Regions from separate parts of the Arthrobacter sp. CP30 genome, predicted to be linked through region 1. Evidence: riboswitches for the same ligand, from Rfam matches in the RefSeq annotation. Region 1 holds a riboswitch; the other holds the start of a gene.
The links. A riboswitch is a leader RNA that binds a small molecule or an ion and turns the genes downstream of it on or off. The one in region 1 is predicted to bind S-adenosylmethionine.
Positions count from the first base shown of each region.

Region 2: linked by a shared signal. The riboswitch ahead of ACTIMO_RS11955 (ABC transporter substrate-binding protein) and the one ahead of ACTIMO_RS05895 (AmiS/UreI family transporter) in region 1 are both predicted to bind S-adenosylmethionine.

Region 1 covers NZ_JBQEMM010000003.1:139,223-142,426, reverse strand. The annotation lists gene ACTIMO_RS05900 (acyl-CoA dehydrogenase family protein) at 1-638, opposite strand, end outside; gene ACTIMO_RS05895 (AmiS/UreI family transporter) at 701-1,312, opposite strand; SAM riboswitch class IV at 1,348-1,461, opposite strand; gene ACTIMO_RS05890 (spore photoproduct lyase family protein) at 1,661-2,764, shown strand; gene pdxS (pyridoxal 5'-phosphate synthase lyase subunit PdxS) at 2,983-3,204, shown strand, end outside.
Region 2 covers NZ_JBQEMM010000008.1:109,885-113,088, reverse strand. The annotation lists gene ACTIMO_RS11970 (nucleoside/nucleotide kinase family protein) at 1-149, shown strand, start outside; gene ACTIMO_RS11965 (carboxymuconolactone decarboxylase family protein) at 259-831, shown strand; partial or broken gene ACTIMO_RS11960 (SDR family oxidoreductase) at 1,427-1,570, shown strand; SAM riboswitch class IV at 1,797-1,923, shown strand; gene ACTIMO_RS11955 (ABC transporter substrate-binding protein) at 2,074-3,204, shown strand, end outside.

The sequences.
Region 1 (3,204 bases):
GTCGACGTCCCGGAGCCGGTGGTCTGCTGGCCGAAGCCGTCCCAGTCGTCGGCGTGCGTGACCCCCGGCTGGTGGGCACTGACGACGGCGATCACCTTGACGCCGTTGTCGGTGCGCTGGGCGAAGGTGTCGATCCAGTCGGCGAAGATGCTGCCTGTGGAGTAGTACTTGGTGCCGCTGACGAGGAACCCCCCGGAGTCCGGATCGGGACTGACCTTGGTGATCACGTCGCCGATCGTGACGCCGCCCACCTCGGTCCAGGAGTTCCCGACCGTCTCGCCGTCGACGAACCGCCTGAGCCACGTCTCGCGGTGCGGGCCCGAGGAGACCAGCCGGTCCTCCACGAAGGCGAAGTGACCACGCAGGGCCTGCGGGATGTTCGGGTCGGCCGCGGCGAGCTCGGTGAGCAGCCGGAACAGCTGGGGTAGGGAGGCGCCGAAACCGCCGACGGCCACGGGGACCCGGAGGGCGCCGAAGCCCGCGTCGATCAGGGCACGGATCTCGGCGCGGGGGAGTTCGTGCTCACGGTCCCGCCGCGAGGCTCCGTCGGCGATCCTGGCGAAGAGCGGGCGGAAGCGGGCGGCGAGGAGCTCGTAGTCGGCATCGGCAGTGCGGGTGATGTTCGTGATGGTGGTCATGACGGACCTTTCGATGAAGGGATGCAGGGCGGACAGGGCGCGGGAGGGGTGCAGAGCGGTTGTCAGGCGTCGACGGCGACCGGCTGCGCGGCGATGACCGGTACGGGCCGGCCGCCGAGGGTGACGGCGACCGCGAAGAGGGTACCGAGGACCACGGCCGTCGCGATGACGGCCGTCGTCCTGCCCGGCCAGGCGCCGTTGAGGCCGAGCAGCGCGGGGACCACGGTGCTGATTGTGCCCACGAGGATCGCGCTCCAGCCCGTGACCCGCGTGAGGCGCTCCGCGCCGCGGGCGAGGAGCAGGAAGAACAGGGTCCAGAGCGCGGCCCAGCTGATCCAGAGCACCGAGCTCACGGGGTCCTCGCGGGCTGCCGTGCCGGCGAGGACGAGGGCGAGCACGGCGACGAAGCCGCAGAACCAGCCGACGCCGGCCGATCCGAGGCCTGCGACCGAGCCCAGCCCCACGTACAGGTAGGTCAGGCCGAACAGGACGATCCCGGCCGCCGATCCGGCGGCGCCGGGATCGGACGAGGCGACGAGCAGCGCCACGACCAGTTGCAGCAGGCCGATCGCGATGTTGAAGAAACCGGCGTCGCGCGGGGTCACGCGGCCGAGCAGGGAGACGCCGTTGATCAGCAGGGCGGCCCCGGAGAGCAGGAGGCAGATGTACGACATGGGTGTCCCGTCGTCAGGACGCGGACCAGGGGTGCGCGCCGTGCTTGCCCCGACGCGGGCTGCGCGGGGCCTGATCCTCACCTGGGGCACCCCGCCACGGAGGGGGTTGCCGTCCGACGAGCCAGGGCTTCGCGTCGGAACTCTTGATCTGTCCTCCGAGGCTAGGCCGTCCCACCGCCGGTGTGCCGGAATGCGTCGGAGCGTGACCCCCGATGACCTCCGATGACGCCCCGCAGCCTCACGTGGCAGACCGGGATGCTCGGTCCGCCTCGCCCCGGAGACCGGTGCCCGACACCCGTCGCCCGCGGAACATAAGCACCCTTCGCAGTGTTGTAGAAGGTGATGATGATGCCCCAGGAACAGGATCTGACCACGATCACCCCCACGCGCCTGTGGGTCCCGCGCCATGTGCTGATCACGCGTGCAGCCTCCGACCTACCGCACACCGCGGAGATCGTCCGCCGCTGCGAGGCAGCCGGAGTGGAGGACATCCGCGTCCTCCCCGGTAATGCCCTGACGGGGCTCCGCGGCGCCACGGAACGGGAGACCTATGCGTCGGCGAAGTACACGCTGGCCGTCGTCGTCGCACCGCCCAGTGCGCTGAAGCCCCAGCCGATCCCCCCGAGTGCCGACTGGCGGATCGACCTCGCGAAGGGTTGTCCCGCCCACTGCCAGTACTGCTATCTGGCCGGCTCGCTCCAGGGTCCGCCGGTGACCCGCGTCTACGCGAACCTCGACGACGTCCTCGACGGGGTGCGCACGCACGCCGGCCGGGGCTCCGTGACCAGCGGGACCATCGAGCGAGGTGGCGAGGGCACCACCTTCGAGATGTCCTGCTACACCGATCCGCTCGGCATCGAGAGGGTGACGGGCTCGCTCGCGGCGGCGATCTCCCGCGTGGGCTCGGGCGAATTCGGCGAGGACGTCCAGCTGAGGTTCACCACGAAGTTCGACGACGTCGGCGAGCTGGTGACGCTGGATCACGGCGGCCGGACACGGGTGCGCTTCTCGGTCAACGCCGCCGAGGTGGCCAACCGCTTCGAGGGCGGGACGGCCAGGATGCCCGCACGGCTCACGGCGCTCCGCGCGGTCGCGGCGGCAGGCTACCGTGTGGGCCTGACCATCGCCCCCATCATGCCCGTCCCCGGCTGGCGTGAGCAGTACGGCGCGTTGCTCAACGACGTCGCCGCTGCCCTCGACGGCATCGAGGACGTCGACCTCACGGCCGAGATCATCACGCACCGGTTCACGCCCGCCAGCAAGGAGGTGCTGCTCGGCTGGTACCCGCGGACGAAGCTCGAGATGGACGAGGACCTGCGGAGTCGGAAGCGCTCGAAGTTCGGTGGGATCAAGTACGTGTACCCGAAGCAGACCATGAGCGAGATGCGGACCTGGTTCGTCGACGAGCTCGAGCGGCGCGTCCCGGCGGCGCGCCTCCTCTACTGGACCTGATCGGGGCATCCGGGCGTATCCGCCCGGTCCGCTGAACTCCAGGTGCAAGCCCCGTGATAGGACCGCCCCCGGCCGAGTGCCACGGCCTGTCAGCACCCACCGCCCCCCTGGAAACGGGCGGGCCGGCAGCTCTCCCAGGGGCCGCCACGGCGGCCGGAACAGTGCCCCGGGCGTCGTATCATGAAGGGTCAGCTTTTTTCTACCTTGAGGGGCAAGTTGTGTCCACCGTTGAAGACAATTCGGCAACCACAGCACAGACCGGCGGAAGCCGGGTCAAGAGGGGTATGGCTGAAATGCTCAAGGGCGGCGTCATCATGGATGTCGTCACAGCCGATCAGGCCCGCATCGCCGAGGACGCCGGCGCAGTGGCCGTCATGGCGCTCGAGCGAGTTCCCGCGGACATCCGCGCCCAGGGCGGCGTGTCCCGGATGAGCGATCCC
Region 2 (3,204 bases), on a different contig from region 1:
CCCGCCACGTCCTGTTCGGCAAGACGCCCGCGGCCGCTGAGGAATGGGTGCGCCGCGTCGATGAACCCAATGCCGACCTCGTCGCTGCGACCCGTGACCGTGCGGACCGGGTCCTCGACCTCTCCGCCTGGCAACCCGCCCGACCTTGATCGGGGAGTCCGCGACGGCGCGGGAAGCGTTCACCGGTGCCGCCTGCTCTGGCCTGCCGTTCTCCGACGCCTGATGCTGGAGGCCCGACGTACTGCAGGAGGTCCGACAGTGAGCATTCTCGAGCAGGTGTCCGAGAGCGAGGCGACGGGCGAGATCGCCGCCATCTATGGCGAGGATGCCGACTCCCTCGGCTACGTCGCGGCGCACACCAAGGTCCTTGCGCTGCATCCTCCCGCCTACCGTGCGTGGGAGGGACTGATCAGCGCGATCGCCGGGTCGATGGACCCCCGGCGATACGAGTTGGTGACGCTCGCTGCGGCCCTGGGCATCGGAAACAGGCATTGTCGGCTCGCGCACGGCCGGAAGGCGTTGCCCTACATCGGCGAGGAGGAACTGACGGCCCTTGCCCGGGACTACCGCACGGCGGGCCTGTCGTCTCCTGAGGTGGCGATGATGGTCTTCGCCGAGAAGATGAGCACCGCGTCGGCGTCGATGACCGACGCCGACGCACTCGCCCTGCGCGCCGAGGGGTTCACGGACCCGGAGATCGTGGAGATCGCTCTTGCGGCGGCCGCCCGTAACTACCTCAGCCGCGCCCTGCAGGCGCTGGGCGCGGACGTGGATGTTCCGCCCGGCCTGAGCGCGACCCTGACATCTGCACTTCTCGATCAGCTTCGGTAGATCATCCGTGGCGCTTCCAGAGCTGACGGTCAACGACCGATGATGCCGCGGCCCGCAGTTCTCGCACCGGTGCGGGCAAGACCTTCAGGAACCGGATGGCCCCTTCCAGAGGGACTGGTAATTTGCCGATAATCTACATTATGTCAACTAGCTTCGACGATCACCCCTCGTCCAGGCTGCGCCGACTCCACGTCGAATGACAGCGGGTCTGCAGCGGGCTCATAGAATCCGCTCCTGCCGCTCCATTCCCGGCGAGCTCCTCACAGGTGTCGACGGCGCTGTCTTTCTCTCGACGGCCGGAGTGCCCTTCGTGATGCCCATGGCGAGCAGGACATCGGCCGTCTCTTGCCGAAGGGCTTGTGCCGGATCAGTCACGTCCTCTACAGTGATCCAGAAATAATGAACGCCATTCATTTTGTGGCGTCCGTCATGACCAGGAGGACACCATGCGCGCTGCCGGATGCACCGGGGACGCACGACCCCCCAGGGCAGTCGGCGCACACGCCTGACCGTACGGTCCGGTCGTCGACGAAGCACGATCTGCTCCGTCCGCGTCGTCCGCGTCGTCCGAGGATCGTCACCGCACCTCACGGCTGCGGCATGGTCCAGGGACATCCTGATGGGACGTGTGGGCACCGTCGATGACATCGCCGCGCTGATCTGCTTCCTGGTGGGACCCGACGCCGGCTACATCACCGCGGCCACCTACGACATCAATGGCGGTCTGCAGATCTCCTAGGCCTGCGCGGGATCCGCGACGCGCTGTCGGTGACGATGAGCGGCACCGCCGGGGATTCTCACGTGCGCGCCTTTCCGGAGTGCAGGGAATTGCGGCGTGTCCTTCTGGACACCTCGAAGGCGCCTTCGCCGAATTCCCTGCACTTTCGATAGATGATCGAATCTTCGCGTCACATTACTTCTTTTGTTTCCCCAAGCCATCAGCACTCTGCTTATAGTTGGGACAGCTTCAAGAGACGCGGTCGGAAAGCTCCGACTGGACCGCGCACCAACCCCATGTTCCTGGGTGGTTCGGATGACGAAGCGGCCTCCACCCCGGCGCATGCGCCGGACCGGTGCGGGCAAGAGCACTCCGAAAGGGCTTCGCCGTGAGCTGTCCAGCACTCCCCTAGCATTTCTCTCCCTGTCCCGACGTCGCGCCCTGCGCTGCTGACGAGGGACTGCTTGCACCTTTCTCCGGACGCCCTTCGCTCGAATGCGTCCTTTTTCCCGAGGGAATTCACCATGCCTGAAATGTCGATCCATCCTGCCCGGAATTCATCCGGTGCATTCACCTCCGCCCTACCCTTCCGCACGCCGCTGTCACGGACGGCCCTCGGCGCCGTCACCCTGATCGTCGTCCTCGCCGGATGCGCCGGACCCACGGGATCCACCGCGCCGGCAGGCACCGAGCCGGTGTCCGGTGGCATCCTCGACGTCTCCATCTCCGCAGAGCCCGGCTGCCTCGACGGGCACGGTATCTCGGCCACGCAGCAGCAGTTCCTCGGGCGTCTCATCTACGACAACGTCGTGACCCTGGACGAGGACGGGGAGATCGCGCCGTACCTCGCCGAGTCCTGGGAGATCTCCGAGGACGGCAGGACGTACACCTTCCGCCTGCGCGAAGGTGTCACGTTCAGCGACGGGTCACCCTGGAACGCGGAGGTCTTCGGACAGAACCTGGAGCACATGCGGGACCCGGCCACCAAGTCGCCCCTGGCCGCCGCCTACATCGCCCCGTACGTGGACGGGACGGTCGTGGACGAGTACACCTTCGAAGCACACCTCGCCTACCCCTACACGCCGTTCCTCTACACACTCGCGCAGTCCTGGCTCGGCATGAACTCGGGCAAGGCCATCACCGAGTCCCCGGAGACCCTCTGCCAGAATCCCATCGGCACCGGCCCGTTCACCGTGGAGGACTACCGGCCCGGGCAGAGCATCAGCTACGCGAAGCGGGAGGACTACGACTGGGCGCCCGCGTGGCTCGAGGGTGAGGGCGCGGCCCACCTCGACGGCGTCGAGGTCACCCTCGTCGCGGAACCGGTGATCCGGCACCAGTCCCTGGTCTCGGGACAGTACGACCTCACCGAGAACCTGGCACCCCAGAACGCGGCAGCGGTGCAGGCGGACCCGAACTTCGTGTACGAGAACCTGCCGAGGACGGGCAGTCCCTACGTGCTCGGCTTCAACCTGGCGCGCGCTCCGTTCGACGATCTCGCCGTCCGCCAGGCCTTCGCCGCTGCCGTCGACACCGAAGCGGTGACCGAGAGCCTCGGGTTCGGCACCTACACACCGATCGACAGTTTCCTCTCGAAGGAGAGCAAGTACTACGATCCGACCGTCGAGGGCGTGCTGACCTACGATCCGGCACGA